2 regions of the Streptomyces sp. CA-249302 genome follow, and region 1 is predicted to be linked to the other one. Evidence: predicted binding sites of a transcription regulator. Region 1 holds the regulator's gene; the other holds the start of a gene.
The links. Region 1 encodes HrcA, which represses chaperone genes, less so after heat shock. Its sites were predicted from a motif close to TTNGCACTCNGNNNNNCNGAGTGCNAA; they were not measured.
Positions count from the first base shown of each region.

Region 2: groES (co-chaperone GroES) is a predicted target of HrcA. The motif match lies at 5,814-5,840, and genes of this name have one in related genera.

Region 1 is NZ_JBNJMG010000001.1:3,664,338-3,673,057, reverse strand. It holds gene ACQEWB_RS16495 (HAMP domain-containing protein) at 1-655, opposite strand, end outside; gene ACQEWB_RS16490 (SpoIIE family protein phosphatase) at 758-2,743, shown strand; gene hemW (radical SAM family heme chaperone HemW) at 2,775-4,007, shown strand; gene ACQEWB_RS16480 (DUF3097 domain-containing protein) at 4,008-4,817, opposite strand; gene ACQEWB_RS16475 (MBL fold metallo-hydrolase) at 4,849-5,580, opposite strand; gene hrcA (heat-inducible transcriptional repressor HrcA) at 5,731-6,747, shown strand; gene dnaJ (molecular chaperone DnaJ) at 6,748-7,884, shown strand; gene ACQEWB_RS16460 (nitronate monooxygenase) at 7,962-8,720, shown strand, end outside.
Region 2 is NZ_JBNJMG010000001.1:6,434,877-6,443,596, forward strand. It holds gene ACQEWB_RS29135 (RNA polymerase sigma factor) at 1-649, shown strand, start outside; gene ACQEWB_RS29140 (cell wall-binding repeat-containing protein) at 779-2,803, shown strand; gene ACQEWB_RS29145 (THUMP-like domain-containing protein) at 2,807-3,967, opposite strand; gene ACQEWB_RS29150 (polysaccharide deacetylase family protein) at 4,058-4,990, shown strand; gene ACQEWB_RS29155 (polysaccharide deacetylase family protein) at 4,987-5,712, shown strand; gene groES (co-chaperone GroES) at 5,987-6,295, shown strand; gene groL (chaperonin GroEL) at 6,429-8,054, shown strand; gene ACQEWB_RS29170 (ester cyclase) at 8,124-8,720, opposite strand, start outside.

The DNA of each region.
Region 1 (8,720 bases):
TCACCAGCGCGATGTCCCGCACCTGGGCGGTCAGCCGGGACGCCATGGTGTTGACCGCCTCGGTCACATCCCGCCAACTCCCGGACAGCCCGGTCACCTTGGCCCGTCCGCCGAGCCGCCCCTCGGTACCCACCTCGCGCGCGACCCGGGTCACCTCGCCGGTGAACAGCGACAGCTGGTCGACCATCTTGTTCACGGCCCGGCCGAGCCGCCGCAGATCACCGCGCAGCTGCCGGTTGCCGTCGTGCAGGTCGACCCGCTGGGTGAGATCGCCGCCGGCCACCGCGTCCAGCACCCGCGTCGCGTTCGCCGCCGGGGCCACCAGGGCGTCGAGCAGCTGGTTCACGTCGTTCACCCGCGCGGTCCAGGCGCCCTGCCCCGGGCTCGCCGAGACCCGCTCGTCGAGCCGTCCGTGCCGCACCAGCTCCCGTTTCACGCGCTGCACTTCGCCGTCGAAGTGGGAGTTGCGGTCCATGATCTGGTTGAAGACGGCCGTCAGCTCGGCCACCATCCCATGGCCGGTTTCCGGCACCTTCGAGAAGTCGCCGTCCCGTGCGGCGGTCATCGCGGCGAGCAGCGGGCGCAGCTCCGATGCTCGGACTTGTTCCGGTTTCTGTCCGTCTTCGAGCACACGCGTAGCACTGTTCTCACTCATGGTGGCCCACTTCGGTAACTCGGCGCTTATGGGCGTGGCCAGTCTGTCACTCTGTCGGCATCACTTGAGGCGTATTCGTCCGAACCGTTCGGGGAGCTGTCGATGGGGGCCATTCCGACGCAACGGGAGACCGCACCGTGCGCCTCCGATGCGCCTGCGCACCTGCACGCGCTCCCTTACGGCTCCACGCACCCGCGTGCGCGGGCGCACGCGACCCTGCCCGGCAGCCCCGTCGCGCCCGGATCCGCCCGCGCACTGCTGCGCACCGAACTCACCGACTGGACCCGCCTCGGCCTGCCCGGCGCCGAACACCTCACCGAGGACCTCACCGAGAACGCCCTGCTAATCGTCAGCGAACTCGTCACCAACGCCGTCGTGCACGCGGGCACCGACGTCGAGGTGGCGTGCCGTCTGGAGGAGCCGACCGGCGCACTCGTCCTGGAGGTCTGCGACCGCCATCCCTCCCGCGCGCCCCGCGGCTCGGACACCGAATCGCCGTCCGAGACACCGGAGTACGGCCGCGGACTGCGCCTGGTCTCCACGCTCGCCGACTCCTGGGGCGTCACCTACCGCAAGGGCGCCAAGACGGTGTGGGCGCGGCTGTCCCCGGAGCGGGACGCCGGGGACGAGGAGGAGGGGGAGCGCACCGGCGGCGGGACAACCGGGTACGACGACCGGCAGGCACTCGAACGCGGCCTCGGCGTCGCCGAGTTCCTCGCCCCGGAACCCCGGCGCCCCGAGCGGGACCGTGACTGGCTCAACCGGGGCGCCCTCTCCTTCCTCGCCGAGGCCTCCGACCTGCTGGCCGGACAGCTCGACGAGAACCTGGTCGCCGCGCTCGCCGGCCAGCTGATCGTGCCCCGGCTCGCCGACTGGTGCGCGGTCTGGCTGGAGGACGAGGTCATGGGCCGCTGGGGCTCGGGCGGCAGCGACAGCGCGGGCGGCTGGGCGGCCGACGGTACGGGTGGTACGGGCGGTACGGGGCCGCGCTTGGCCCGCGTCTGGCACGGCAGCGAGAACCGCATCGAGCAGCTGCGCCGCACCCTGGAGAAGGACCCGCCCAACCCGCCCGGCGACTTACGGAGCGGACCGGTCGCGTACCCCTGGCCGGGGCAGGCGCTCGACCTGCGCGACGCGCACGGCACGGCGCTCGCCTACCGCCTGATCGCGGGCGGGCGTCCGCTCGGCACCCTCGTCATCGGCCGCTCCGGCGTGCTGCGCTTCCCCGACGAGATCACCGGCCTGGTCGAGGACCTCAGCCGCCGGGTGGCCCTCGCGATCGGCGCGGCCCGCCAGTACGCCCGCCAGGCCACCATCAGCCGGGTCCTGCAACGCGGACTGCTGCCCACCGCCGTCGCCGAGATCCCCGGGGTGCACAGCGCGCTCGTCTACGAACCCTGCGACAAGGGCGGCCCCAGCGGCGACTTCTACGACCTCTTCCCGGCCGGCGACGGCCGCTGGTGCTTCGCCGTCGGCGACGTCCAGGGCAAGGGCCCCGAGGCCGCCGTCGTCATCGGCCTCGCCCGCCCCTGGCTGCGGCTGCTGGCCCGCGAGGGCTACCGCGTCGCCGACGTCCTCGACCGCCTCAACCGGCTCCTCCTCGACGACGCGACGGAGGCCGCGGACGCGGCGGCCCGGGCCCTGGTCCAGCCGCCCGGCCCCGGTGACGGCCCGCAGACCCGCTTCCTCTCCCTCCTCTACGGCGAGCTGGCCCCCTTCGAGGGCGGCGTCCGCGTCACCCTCGCCTCGGCCGGCCACCCGCTCCCGCTGCTCCTCGGCCCCGAGGGCGACGTCCGCACCGCCGCCCGCCCGCAGACCCTCCTGGGCGTCATCGAGGACGAGACCTACACCAGCGAGACCTTCGAACTGCTCCCCGGCGAGACCCTCCTCTGCGTCACCGACGGAGTGACCGAGCGCCGCTCCGGCTCCCGCCAGTTCGACGACTCGGACGGCCTCGCGACCGCCCTCGCGGGCTGCGCCGGCCTGAGCGCCCAGCTGATCGCGGAGCGCATCAAGAGACTGGTGCACGAGTTCGGCGGCAAGCCCCCGGAGGACGACCTGGCGCTGCTGGTGCTCCAGGCGGAGTGAGCAGTCGCGAGGGTGCTGGACAATGGAAGGCATGCCTTCCGCACTCCCCGACGGCGAGCCGGTCCCCGCCGACGGCGCACTGCCCGCGTCCGCGCTCACCGGGTCGGCCACCCGCCCCCTCGGCTTCTATCTGCACGTCCCGTACTGCGCGACCCGCTGCGGCTACTGCGACTTCAACACCTACACCGCCACCGAGCTGCGCGGCACGGGCGGTGTCCTGGCCTCCCGCGACAACTACGCGGACACCCTGATCGACGAGATCCGCCTGGCCCGCAAGGTCCTGGGCGACGACCCGCGTGAGGTGCGGACCGTGTTCGTCGGGGGCGGTACGCCGACGCTGCTGGCCGCCGGTGATCTCGTACGGATGCTGGGCGCGATCCGCGACGAGTTCGGCCTCGCGCCGGACGCCGAGGTCACGACGGAGGCGAACCCGGAGTCGGTGGATCCGGCCTACCTGTCCGTACTGCGGCAGGGCGGCTTCAACCGGATCTCCTTCGGCATGCAGAGCGCGAAACAGCACGTACTGAAGGTCCTGGACCGCACCCACACCCCCGGCCGCCCGGAGGCCTGCGTCTCGGAGGCCCGTGCGGCCGGCTTCGAACACGTCAACCTCGACCTGATCTACGGCACCCCGGGCGAATCGGACGACGACTGGCGGGCGTCCCTGGAGGCGGCGATCGGCGCGGGCCCGGACCACGTCTCGGCGTACGCCCTGATCGTCGAGGAGGGCACCCAGCTGGCCCGGCGGATCCGCCGGGGCGAGGTCCCGATGACGGATGACGACGTCCACGCCGACCGCTATCTGATCGCGGAGGAAGTGTTGTCGGGGGCGGGCTACGACTGGTACGAGGTGTCCAACTGGGCCACCTCCGAGGCGGGCCGCTGCCTCCACAACGAGCTGTACTGGCGGGGCGCCGACTGGTGGGGCGCGGGCCCCGGGGCGCACTCGCACGTCGGCGGGGTGCGCTGGTGGAACGTCAAGCATCCGGGCGCGTACGCGGCCGCGCTGGCGGCCGGGAAGTCACCGGGAGCGGGCCGGGAACTCCTCTCCGACGAGGACCGGCGGGTGGAGCGGATCCTGCTGGAGCTGCGGCTGCGGGAGGGCGTACCCCTGGACCTCCTGAAACCGGCGGGCCTCACCGCCGCCCGCCGGGCACTGGCCGACGGACTGCTGCAGCAGAGCCCGTACGACGAAGGCCGGGCGGTGCTGACGCTGCGGGGGCGGCTGCTGGCGGACGCGGTGGTCAGGGACCTGGTGGACTGATCACTCCTGCGCGGTGACGAAGTCGATCAGCTCCTCCACCCGCCCCAGCAGCTCCGGCTCCAGGTCCTTGTAAGACCCCACCCGCTTCAGGATCGCCTGCCACACCGCGCCCGTGTTGTCCGACGGCCAGCCCAGCGCCCGGCAGACGCCCGTCTTCCAGTCCTGCCCGTGCGGGACGCGCGGCCACGCCTCGATGCCCAGGGACGACGGCTTCACTGCCTCCCAGATGTCGATGTACGGGTGGCCGACGACCAGGGCGTGTTCGCTGATCACCGACTCGGCGATGCGCCATTCCTTGGTGCCGGGGATCAGGTGGTCCACCAGGACGCCGAGGCGGGCGTCGGGACCCGGCGCGAACTCCTCGACGATCGACGGGAGGTCGTCCACGCCCTCCAGGTACTCCACCACCACGCCCTCGATGCGCAGGTCGTCGCCCCAGACCTTCTCGACCAGCTCGGCGTCGTGCCGGCCCTCGACGTAGATGCGCCCGGCGCGGGCCACGCGCGCGCGTGCGCCGGGGACGGCCACCGAACCGGACGCGGTACGGGACGGTCGTACCGGAGCCGACGAAGACGGGCGGACCAGCGTCACCACCCGGCCCTCCAGGAGGAAACCCCGCGGCTCCAGCGGGAACACGCGGTGCTTGCCGAAGCGGTCCTCCAGGGTCACCGTGCCCGCCTCGCAGCGGATCACCGCCCCGCAGAAACCGGTGCCGGGCTCCTCCACCACCAGGCCGGGCTCCGCCTCGACCTCGGGGACGGGCTTGGGCTTCTTCCAGGGAGGGGTCAGGTCGGCGGAGTACTGGCGCATTCGGATGACGATAGGAGAAGCGCGCGGGTGATCAGGGCGACACGCCGAAGCGCGCGGCGAGCGCGTCGCGCTGGACCCGCACGAACGCCGCGTCCACCACCGCTCCGTGACCGGGCACGTACAGCGCGTCCTCGCCGCCCAGGTCAAGGAGCCGGTCGAGGGCGGCAGGCCACTGGGACGGTACGGCGTCCGGGCCCGCCTGCGGTTCGCCGGACTCCTCGACCAGGTCGCCGCAGAAGACCACCTCGGGGGAGCCGGGGACCAGCACGGCGAGGTCGTGGGCGGTGTGACCCGGGCCCACGTTCGCGAGCAGCACCTGCCGGCCGCCGCCCAGGTCGAGCGTCCACTCGCCGGAGACATGATGCCGGGGTGGGACCAGGGCGGCCGTCGCCTCGTCCGCCGCGTGCGCGTCCAGCCCCTGGGACACCGCGTCCGCCCGCAGCTCCTCGCGCGCCTGCCGGGTGCCGAGGACCGTCTCGATGCCCACCGCGCCGTACACCTCCGCGCCCTCGAACGCGGCCGTCCCGAGGACATGGTCGAAGTGGGGGTGGGTGAGCGCGAGATGGGTCACAGCGTGACCGGCGAGCGCCGACGCCTGGGAGCGCAGCAGCGCGCCCTCCGTCAGGCTCGAACCCGAGTCGATCACCAGCGCGGTGCCGTCCCCGACGACCAGCCCCGTCGTGCAGTCCCAGCCGGGCAGTCGGCACCGGCCGACCCCGGCCGCCACCCGCTCCCACCCAAACTCTTCCCAAGTCACCGTCATACGGCGACGCTAGCGGTACGAGCCGTTCAACAGGGGTCGACCTTGCCCCGGGTGTACCCCACCGCCGTACACTGGCCGGTAACGGCTGGCACTCGGACGGACAGAGTGCCAGGCGAAACGCCCAGGGGACGACATCTGGAGGTGTGCGCGATGCTGAGTGAACGACGGCTCCAGGTGCTGCGCGCCATCGTCCAGGACTATGTCGGCACCGAGGAGCCGGTCGGGTCCAAGGCCCTGACCGAGCGGCACAGCCTCGGCGTCTCCCCGGCGACGGTGCGCAACGACATGGCCGCCCTGGAGGACGAGGGGTACATCGCCCAGCCGCACACCAGTGCCGGGCGCATCCCCACCGACAAGGGCTACCGGCTGTTCGTCGACAAGCTCGCCGGCGTCAAGCCGATGACCGCGCCCGAGCGGCGCGCGATCCAGAACTTCCTCGAGGGCGCCGTCGACCTCGACGACGTGGTGGCCCGCACCGTGCGGCTGCTCGCGCAGCTCACGCGTCAGGTCGCCGTCGTGCAGTACCCCTCGCTCACCCGCTCGACCGTGCGGCACGTGGAACTGCTCTCGCTCGCCCCCGCGCGCGTGATGCTCGTGCTGATCACGGACACCGGGCGGGTCGAGCAGCGCATGGTCGACTGCCCGGCGCCGTTCGGGGAGGGCTCGCTCGCGGATCTGCGGGCGCGGCTGAACAGCAGGGTCGCGGGACGCCGTTTCACGGACGTGCCGCGACTGGTCGAGGACCTCCCGGAGGGTTTCGACGTCGAGGACCGGGGCACGGTCTCGACGGTGCTCTCCACACTCCTGGAGACCCTCGTCGAGGAGAACGAGGAGCGGCTGATGATCGGCGGCACCGCCAATCTGACCCGCTTCCCGCATGACTTTCCCCTCACGATCCGACCCGTCCTGGAGGCACTGGAGGAGCAGGTCGTGCTCCTCAAGTTGCTTGGTGAGGCCGGTGATTCGGGCATGACCGTACGTATTGGTCATGAGAACGCGTATGAGGGACTCAACTCCACTTCCGTGGTGTCGGTCGGCTACGGTTCGGGCGGCGAGGCAGTCGCCAAGCTCGGCGTGGTCGGACCGACCCGCATGGATTACCCGGGAACGATGGGAGCGGTACGCGCAGTGGCACGGTACGTCGGACAGATCCTGGCGGAGTCGTAAGTGGCCACGGACTATTACGCCGTTCTCGGCGTGCGCCGCGACGCGTCGCAGGAAGAGATCAAGAAGGCCTTCCGTCGGCTCGCACGCGAGCTGCACCCGGACGTCAACCCGGATCCGAAGACCCAGGAGCGGTTCAAGGAGATCAACGCCGCTTACGAGGTGCTCTCGGACCCGCAGAAGAAGCAGGTCTACGACCTCGGCGGCGACCCCCTCTCGCAGGCGGGCGGCGGAGGCGCGGGCGGCTTCGGCGCCGGTGGCTTCGGGAACTTCTCGGACATCATGGACGCCTTCTTCGGTACGGCGTCGCAGCGGGGCCCGCGATCGCGTACGCGGCGCGGCCAGGACGCGATGATCCGGCTGGAGATCGAGCTCGACGAGGCGGCCTTCGGCACGACCAAGGACATCCAGGTCGACACCGCCATCGTCTGCAACACCTGCAACGGTGAAGGGGCGGCGCCGGGGACCTCCGCGCAGACCTGTGACATGTGCCGCGGCCGCGGTGAGGTGTCGCAGGTGACGCGGTCCTTCCTGGGCCAGGTCATGACCTCGCGGCCGTGCCCGCAGTGCCAGGGCTTCGGCACGGTGGTTCCGACGCCGTGTCCCGAGTGCGCCGGTGACGGGCGGATCCGCTCGCGTCGCACGCTGACGGTGAAGATCCCGGCGGGTGTGGACAACGGCACGCGGATCCAGCTGGCCGGTGAGGGCGAGGTCGGGCCCGGTGGCGGTCCCGCGGGTGACCTGTACGTGGAGATCCACGAGCTGCCGCACTCGACCTTCCAGCGGCGGGGCGACGACCTGCACTGCACGGTGACGATCCCGATGACGGCGGCCTCGCTCGGGACGAAGGTGCCGCTGGAGACGCTGGACGGGATGGAGGAGGTCGACATCCGGCCCGGTACCCAGTCCGGCCAGTCGATCCCGCTGCACGGCCGGGGCGTCACGCATCTGCGGGGCGGCGGCCGTGGTGACCTCATCGTGCACGTCGAGGTCCAGACCCCGAACAAGCTGGACCCGGACCAGGAGAGGCTCCTGCGGGAACTGGCGAAGCTGCGCGGCGAGGAGCGGCCGCAGGGGCAGTTCCAGCCGGGGCAGCAGGGCTTGTTCTCACGGCTGAAGGACGCGTTCAACGGTCGCTGAATCGCACTCGTCCCTGTGGTTCCGGCCACAGGGACACCCGATTCGGACTTGTTCGGAGGACGTGACAACATGCGGTCATGTCCTCCGCGCTGACCGATCTCTTTCCGCATCCGATCGTGCAGGCCCCGATGGCCGGCGGCGTCTCCGTGCCGCATCTCGCCGCCGCCGTGTCCGAGGCCGGCGGGCTGGGGTTCCTGGCCGCCGGGTACAAGACCGCCGACGGCATGTACCAGGAGATCAAGCAGCTCCGGGGGATCACCAGCAGGCCCTTCGGCGTGAACCTCTTCATGCCGCAGCCGGAGTATGCGGACCAGGGTGCGATCGAGATCTACACGCACCAGCTGGCCGGCGAGGCCGCCTGGTACGAGACCGAGCTCGGCGACCCGGACAGCGGCCGCGACGACGGTTACGACGCCAAGCTCGCCGTACTCCTCGACAACCCGGTGCCGATCGTCTCCTTCCACTTCGGCGTCCCGACCGGCGAGGTGCTGGAGTCCCTGCGCCGCGTCGGCACCTTCACCCTGGTCTCCGCGACCACCCCCGAGGAGGCCCTCGCCGTGCAGCGGGCCGGCGCCGACGCGGTGATCGCGCAGGGCGTGGAGGCCGGCGGTCACCAGGGCACCCACCGGGACGTCCCGGAGCACGACGGCTCCGGCATCGGGCTCCTTTCACTCATCGCGCAGGTCCGCGAGACCGTCGAGCTGCCGATCGTCGCCGCCGGCGGCATCATGCGCGGCTCGCAGATCGCCGCCGCCCTCGCCGCCGGCGCCACCGCGGCCCAGCTGGGCACCGCGTTCCTCGCGACGCCCGAGTCCGGCGCCAACGCGGTCCACAAG
Region 2 (8,720 bases), 2.8 Mb from region 1:
CACCGCCGGCGACGACTGGCTGCGCCCGGCGCTCTGCGAGGACGCCCTGCGCCTGGCCCGCGTCCTCGGCTCCCTCATGCCTAAGGAGCCGGAAGTCCACGCGCTCACCTCCCTCCTCGAATTCCAGGCCTCCCGCACCGCCGCCCGCACCGGCCCGAACGGCGAGCCCGTCCTGCTCAAGGACCAGAACCGCCGCCGCTGGAACCGCATGCTCATCGCCCGCGGCATCCAGGCCCTGCACCGAGCCGACGCCACGGCCACCGGCGCCCCGGGCCCGTACGCCCTCCAGGCCGCCATCGCCGCCTGCCACGCGCACGCGTACACCTACGAGGAGACCGACTGGCAGAGCATCGCCACCCTGTACGGCCTGCTCGCCGCCCGCGCGCCCTCACCCGTCGTCGAACTCAACCGCGCCGTCGCCGTGTCGATGGCGGACGGCCCGGAGGGGGCGCTCGCGATCGTCGACGCCATCGCCGCCGAGCCCGCCCTGCGCGACTACCACCTGTTGCCCAGCGTTCGAGGGGACCTGCTGGCCCGGCTGGGGCGGAGTGCCGAGGCCCGGGAGGAGTTCGTACGGGCGGCGGGGCTGGCGCGCAACGAGCGGGAGCGGGAACTGCTGCTGGCGCGGGCCGAGGAGTGCGGTTCTTGACCCGATCCCGGTCTTAACCTGATCTCGGGCATCTGTTCATCCGAAACTCTGTTCCCTGGCGTCTCGTTGGTCACTACAGTTACTCCGCCCCTGTGCGGGGCCTGTGCGGATCCATGGGGGGTCGACAACTTGAGACTGTTCACGCGCCGCCGTGCCGCGGCGCTCTCCACCGCGGCGGTGCTGGCCGCCACGGGCACCCTGGCGCTCGCGCCGGGTGCCGTCGCCGACGACGCGGGGCCGTGGCCGGGCGCCGAGGGCAAGATCCTGGTGGACGGACCGCGGCTGATCGACCCGGCCACCGGCGCGACCACCGACCCGGCCGTCGGCTTCGGCCAGTACGGCGCCTGGGCGCCGGACGGTAGCCGGTTCGCGTCCATCTCGGACCAGACCATCACCAGCGTGCGCGCCACCGGTTCCACGAAGATCACGCTGCCCAAGGCGACGGGCATGCGCAACAGCGGCGCCGGCTACACGGACCTGGCCTTCGGATGGCGCGGCCGCTACGTCGTCTTCTCCGTCGGCGGCCAGCTCGCCTACGGCCCCTCGGACGGCTCCTGGGCCCCCGAGCCGCTGCTGTCGAGCACCCTGGGCCCGTCGAGCGCCTGCGACGGCAACCCGAGCGTGAGTGGCGCCGGCCTGGTCGCCTTCGAGCGCCACAGCGGCGGCTGCAACGCCACCCCGGGCGTCTACGTCTACGAGCCGTCCACGCAGACCGTCAAGCGCGTGCTCACCGACGCCGCGCAGCCCGTCTACTCGCCGGACGACACCAGGCTGGCCTTCGTCCGCGGCGGCCAGATCTTCACGGCGAACGCCGACGGCACGGACGTCAAGCAGATCACCACCGACGCGCGTACGTACGCCAACCCGTCCTGGTCGCCCACCGGCACCCGGATCCTCGCCGACGTCGAGACCCTCACGAGCGGCGGCGGTTACGTCCACTCCACCGAGTACGTCGACCTGGCCACCGGCGAGTTCACCGAGGTTCCCACCAACTGGGAGGGCAGCAACCCCAGTTGGCAGCCGCTGCGCAAGAACACCACCGCCCGGGTGTGGGGCGCCGACAGCTACGCCACCGCCGTCGCCTCCTCCCGCTTCAGCTGGAACACGGTCGGCCAGAGCGAACCGGGTCTGCTGAACGCCAGGTCGGCCGTGCTGGTCAACCGGGACGACGCGGCGTACTCGCTCACCGCGCCCACGCTGGCCGGCAAGAAGCAGGGCCCCGTGCTGATGACGCCGAAGACGAGCCTGTCGACGGCGGTGAAGAACGAGCTGAAGCGCACCCTGAAGAAGGGCGCGAACGTCTGGATGGTCGGCGGCACGTCCATCCTGACCACCAACGTCTCGACGCAGCTGAAGTCGCTCGGGTACGTCCCCAAGCGGCTGTCCGGCACGGACCGTTACGACACCTCGGTCAAGGTGGCCAAGAGCGTCACGACCGCCCCGACGTACGTGTTCCTGGCCAGCGGCACCGACTACAAGGCGGCCCTCCCGGCGGCCTCGGCGGCCGGCGCCGAGGGCACCGGCAGCACGGGCGGCCTCGTCCTCACCGCCGGCAAGAAGCTGACCGCGTCGGTGAAGTCGTACCTCAACACCCTCAACCCGGCCAAGACCATGGTCATCCCGGTCGGTTCGGACGCGAAGTACGCGCTGACGCACACGAACTTCTCCCACTGGCCGTCGACGTACTACTACTACCCGATCACGGCGACCACCAGCGAGGGACTCTCGGTGGCCGTCGCCAAGTTCTGGTGGACCACCCCCGGCCAGATCGCCCTCGCCTACACCGGCGCCTGGCGCGACGGGGTCTCGGCGAGCGCGGCGATGAACATCTACGGACCCCTCGTCTGGACCTCCCGGCCCGCCCTGTCCAGCGAGGTCAAGAGCTACCTGCTGCGCGAGTCCGCGGGCACCCAGGCCGCCGTCGCCTTCGGCCCGACCGCCTCGGTCACCACGGGCGCCCTGAACACGGCCGGCTCGTCGATGAGCGCGAGCGGTAGCCAGTTCGTGTACGAGCCGTTCTACAACGGTGTCGCCCCGTCCACGAGCACGTTCGCCCAGCGCACGGCGGGCAGTGAGTCCGCGGCCACCACCAAGTCCGGCCGGGCGACGGCCGATCCGCACCTGGACTCGCTGAAGACGGCCCAGCACCAGTAGCGGCTACGCCGGGGCGCCGATCAGCATGGTCGGCGCCCCGGCGACCCGGGTGAGGAACACGGTCGCCGAGTTACGCCCCTGCGGCTTGACCTTCTTCCGCAGCTCCTCCGGCTCCACCGCCGACCCCCGCTTCTTCACGGTCAGGATCCCGACCTCGCGCTCCCGCAGCAGTGCCTTCAACTTCTTCACGTTGAAGGGGAGTTGGTCGGTGATCTCGTAGGCGGTGGCGTACGGGGTGGCGTGGAGTTCGTCCGCCGTCACGTAGGCGATGGTCGCGTCGACCAGGCCGCCGTCCAGGTCCTCGGCGACCTCCGCGACGAGGTGGGCGCGGATGACGGCGCCGTCGGGCTCGTACAAGTAGCGGCCCACGGGGCGGACTTGGGGGTCGGGCAGGCCCCTGCCGAGGAGCGTGCGCGGCCCGGGGAGGAGGGTGGCGCGCACCGCGCCCGGCTTCGCCCCGAACCACAGCACCGCTTCCTTCACGTCCCCGCCGTCCGAGATCCACTCGGCCTCGGCGTCCTCCGGCACGGCCTCGTGCGGGATGCCGGGCGCCACCTTGAGCGCGGCGTGCGGCGCCTTGCGGGCCGCCTCGACGGCCCGGGAGAGCGGCGGCGAGTAGGCCTCCGGGTCGAAGATGCGGCCGCGGCCGCCGCGCCGGGCCGGGTCCACGAACACGGCGTCGTATCCCGCCGTATCCACCTCCATGACGTCCGCCTCGCGCACCTCGATCAGCCCGCCCAGCCCGAGCGCCTCGGCGTTCGCACGCGCCGCGGCCGCCGTCAGCGGGTCGCGGTCCACGGCGAGCACGCGGATGCCCGCCCGGGCCAGCGCGATGGCATCCCCGCCGATCCCGCAGCACAGGTCGGCGACGGACCGCACCCCGAGCGCCTGGAAACACTCCGCGCGATACGAGGCGACAGTCGCGCGCGTCGACTGCTCGACGCCGTTCGGCGTGAAGAACATCCGGGCCGCGTCCTCGGCGCCGAACTTCGCCGCAGCCCGCTGCCGCAGCCGCGCCTGGCCGAGCGCCGCCGACACCAGTTCGGCGGGGTGCTCGCGGCGCAGCCGGGTGGCGACGGCGAGCTCGTCGGCGGGGGCCGTGCCGCGCACCTCGGCGAGGAGGGCGCGGCCTTCGGGGGTGAGGAGGGGGGCGAGGTCGTTCACCGGCTCATTGTGGGCCAGTCGGTGGATGGTGTGCCTCCGGTCGCGGTGTCGGGCCGGGGGAGGGGCGGTGAGCTGCGAAGATCCAACGCCATGCGAGTAGTCGTACAAAATGACAAAAATCGGTCGTCGCGTGGGGCCCGGATCCGCGGCGGAATCGCCGTGCTCGCCGTCGCCGCCGTCGCCTCCGGCTGCGCACAGAGCGCCGAGCACAGGGCGGTGCGCCCCGCCCACGCCCCGCAGCGCCTGAAGGCGCCCGAGGCGCGTGCCCTGGACTCGTACGCCACCAGGCTGCGCGCCGCCATGACCGCACGCGCCGCGGCCGCGAAGCGCTGGGGGCTGAAGCAGGTGCCGTTGACGGCGCCGCCGGCCCCGGCGGAGAAGCCGCACATCACCGCGCGCAAGGGCTTCGAGGTCGACGACCAGGAGGAGCTGAACCTTCCGCCGGTCTTCACCACGGTCCCCACCAAGGAGCGGATCGTCTTCCTCACCATCGACGACGGCGCCGAGAAGGACCGGGCGTTCCTGCGGATGATGGACGAGCTGAAGATCCCGTACACCGCCTTCCTCAGCAACTTCCTGGTCAAGGACGACTACCCGTACTTCCGCAAGATGCAGTCCGAGGGCGTGACGCTGAACAACCACACCCTCACGCACCCCTTCCTGCCGGGGCTGTCGTACGAGGAGCAGAAGCACGAGATCTGCGGGATGCAGAAGGTCATGAAGAAGGAGTTCGGGAAGGCGCCGACCGTCTTCCGGCCGCCCTTCGGGAACTACAACCGCGACACCCTGCGGGCCGCCAAGTCCTGCGGCATCAAGTACGCGCCGATCTGGGACGAGGAGGTCTTCGTCGACCACTGGGAGTACCGCGAGTGGGACCAGGACCTGCACCCCGGCGACATCGTGCTCACCCACTTCCGCGGCCGCGACGAGTGGAAGGGCACCATGGTCGACGACATGCGCCGCTTCCTGAACCGGGTCACCGCCGACGGGTACGCGGTGGCCCGCCTGGAGGACTACCTGTGAGGCGCCGGGGACTGGCGGCCGGTGCCCTCGCGCTGGCCGTGCTCCTCACCGGCTGCGCCCAGTCCGTCGACCCCATCGAGCGGCTGGGCAAGAAGGCGGCGCAGCGGGTACGGGCCCATGGACCGTCCGCCCCGCAGCTCCCGCCGGTCGTCACCCGTGTCCGCACCCGGGACCGGGTCGTCTTCCTCACCTACGACGACAGCGCCGAGCGCGACCCCCGCTTCGTCGACCTGGTCCGCGAACGGCGGCTGCCCGTCAGCGTGTTCCTCACCGACGACGTCGTGGGACCGGGGTACGGCCACTTCGCGCGCCTCCAGTCGGTGGGCGCGACCCTCCAGAACCACACCCTCGACCACTCCGCCCTGCCCGGCCTGCCCTACGCCGGCCAGCGCGCCGAGATCTGCGGCCAGCGGGACAAGCTGCGGTCCCGCTTCGGCGTCCGCCCCGACCTCTTCCGCCCGCCCTACGGCACGTACGACACCACGACCCTGCGGGCGGCGGCCGACTGCGGGGTCTCGGCGCTCGTGCTGTGGCGGGCCTCGGTGACGGGGAGCGGCGGACTTGCGTACACCCAGGGCGGCGACCGACTGCGGCCCGGCGACATCGTGGCCGTGGACCCGGACGGGGGGACGGGGCTGACGCTCGAGCAGCGCACGACACGGCTGCTGCGCGAGCTGCGGGGGCGGGGGCTGCGGGTTGGGCGCCTGGAGGACTATCTGTAGTGCCGGGTGGGGGACTGCCTGTAGAGCCGGGTGGGGACTGCCCGTAGCGCCGGGTGGGGACTGCCCGTAGCGCCTGTGTGGGCAGCGGCGCGCCGCCGTAATTAGCAGTCCGCTTGACCGAGTGCTAATCACGGTCATAGTCTCGGCTCTGGCACTCGCCACTGGAGAGTGCCAACACAGCGACGGGCAGGTCCGGCACCCGCGACGACGGATCCACCTGGTCGCCACCTCAGACAGTTAACCCCGTGAGATCTCCGAAGGGGGAGGTCGGATCGTGACGACCGCCAGCTCCAAGGTTGCCATCAAGCCGCTCGAGGACCGCATCGTGGTCCAGCCGCTCGACGCCGAGCAGACCACGGCCTCTGGCCTGGTCATCCCGGACACCGCGAAGGAGAAGCCCCAGGAGGGCGTCATCCTCGCCGTCGGTCCGGGCCGCTTCGAGAACGGCGAGCGCCTGCCGCTCGACGTGAAGGTCGGCGACATCGTGCTGTACAGCAAGTACGGCGGCACCGAGGTGAAGTACAACGGCGAGGAGTACCTCGTCCTCTCGTCCCGCGACGTGCTCGCGATCATCGAGAAGTAATTCACTTCGTTTCGATTCACATCGAAGCATTTTGCTTGTGAGCTGCGCCCCGGGTTCCCGCGTCCTTATGAAGCCGGGTCTCCGGGGCGCAGTTCGTTTCACTCACGTTTTCCGAGAGGGCTGAACCGCTCCCATGGCGAAGATCCTGAAGTTCGACGAGGACGCCCGTCGCGCCCTCGAGCGCGGCGTCAACAAGCTGGCCGACACGGTCAAGGTGACGATCGGCCCCAAGGGCCGCAACGTCGTCATCGACAAGAAGTTCGGCGCGCCCACCATCACCAATGACGGCGTCACCATCGCCCGTGAGGTCGAGGTCGAGGACCCGTACGAGAACCTCGGCGCCCAGCTGGTGAAGGAGGTGGCGACCAAGACCAACGACATCGCGGGTGACGGCACCACCACCGCCACCGTGCTCGCCCAGGCGCTGGTGCGCGAGGGCCTGAAGAACGTCGCCGCGGGTGCCTCCCCGGCGCTGCTGAAGAAGGGCATCGACGCGGCCGTGGCCGCGGTCTCCGAGGACCTCCTCGCGACCGCCCGCCCGATCGACGAGAAGTCCGACATCGCCGCCGTGGCCGCGCTCTCCGCGCAGGACCAGCAGGTCGGCGAGCTCATCGCCGAGGCGATGGACAAGGTCGGCAAGGACGGTGTCATCACCGTCGAGGAGTCCAACACCTTCGGTCTGGAGCTGGACTTCACCGAGGGCATGGCCTTCGACAAGGGCTACCTGTCGCCGTACTTCGTGACGGACCAGGAGCGCATGGAAGCCGTCCTGGACGACCCGTACATCCTCATCAACCAGGGCAAGATCTCCTCCATCCAGGAGCTGCTGCCGCTGCTGGAGAAGGTCATCCAGTCGGGTGCCTCCAAGCCGCTGCTGATCATCGCCGAGGACCTGGAGGGCGAGGCCCTCTCCACCCTCGTCGTCAACAAGATCCGCGGCACGTTCAACGCGGTCGCCGTCAAGGCCCCGGGCTTCGGCGACCGTCGCAAGGCGATGCTTCAGGACATGGCGGTCCTCACCGGCGCCACGGTCATCTCCGAGGAGGTCGGCCTCAAGCTCGACCAGGTGGGCCTGGACGTGCTGGGCTCCGCCCGCCGCGTGACGATCACCAAGGACGACACGACCATCGTCGACGGCGCCGGCGACTCCGCCGACGTCGTGGGCCGCGTCGCCCAGATCAAGGCCGAGATCGAGAACACGGACTCCGACTGGGACCGCGAGAAGCTCCAGGAGCGCCTCGCGAAGCTGGCCGGCGGCGTGTGCGTGATCAAGGTCGGCGCCGCCACCGAGGTGGAGCTGAAGGAGAAGAAGCACCGTCTCGAGGACGCCATCTCGGCGACCCGCGCCGCGGTCGAGGAGGGCATCGTCTCCGGCGGTGGCTCGGCCCTCGTCCACGCCGCCAAGGTCCTCGAGGGCGGCCTGGGCAAGACGGGCGACGAGGCCACCGGTGTCGCCGTCGTCCGCAAGGCCGTCGTCGAACCCCTCCGCTGGATCGCCGAGAACGCCGGCCTGGAGGGTTACGTCATCACCTCCAAGGTCGCCGAGCTCGACAAGGGCCAGGGCTTCAACGCCGCGACCGGCGAGTACGGCGACCTGGTCAAGGCCGGCGTCATCGACCCGGTCAAGGTCACCCGCTCCGCCCTGGAGAACGCGGCCTCCATCGCGTCCCTCCTCCTGACGACCGAGACCCTGGTCGTCGAGAAGAAGGAAGAGGAAGAGCCGGCCGCGGCCGGCCACGGCCACGGGCACTCGCACTGACGTAGGTCGGTAACGCCGTGAGAGGCCCGGCACCCTGCAGACAGGGGGTGCCGGGCCTCAGCGCATCCCCTACTGCTCAAGCCCCTCAAGGGCCCCCAACTGGGCCATCAGCCCCAGCCGGTCGTACTCCCACCACGCCTCGACGATCTTCCCGTGCTCGCCGAACCGATGCGTGGTGACCCCGGTCATGGCCACCTTCTTCCCACCGGCCGGCATCCCCATGAACTCACCGGTCTGGGTCCCGTTCCAGGTCCACCGGGTACAGACCCGGTCCCCCTGGGCGATCTGGTCGTCGATGACGAACTCGAACTCGAAGCCACCGCGCCACATCCCGATCTCGCGCCGCAGGGCATCCATCCCCATCGTGTCCTGCTCGTTCGCGGGATCATGGTCGTGGTAACTCTCCGCGACCAGCTCGTCGAGCGGCGGCAGATCCCCCGAGACAGCGATGGTCTCGAAGAACCGCCGTGCGTTGGTCGCGTACAACTGCTCATCGCGTACGACGTCGAGATCCGTGAACGTGGGCATCTCGTCGCAGAGCGCGACCATCTCCCGGAAGATCTTGTCCGTCTCGGGAAGATTCGAGTTCCGCATGGCCTCCTCGTACGACGGGAACTCCACGATCTCGATGAAGTGCGACGCGTCGGAGTGATCCTTCCCGACCAC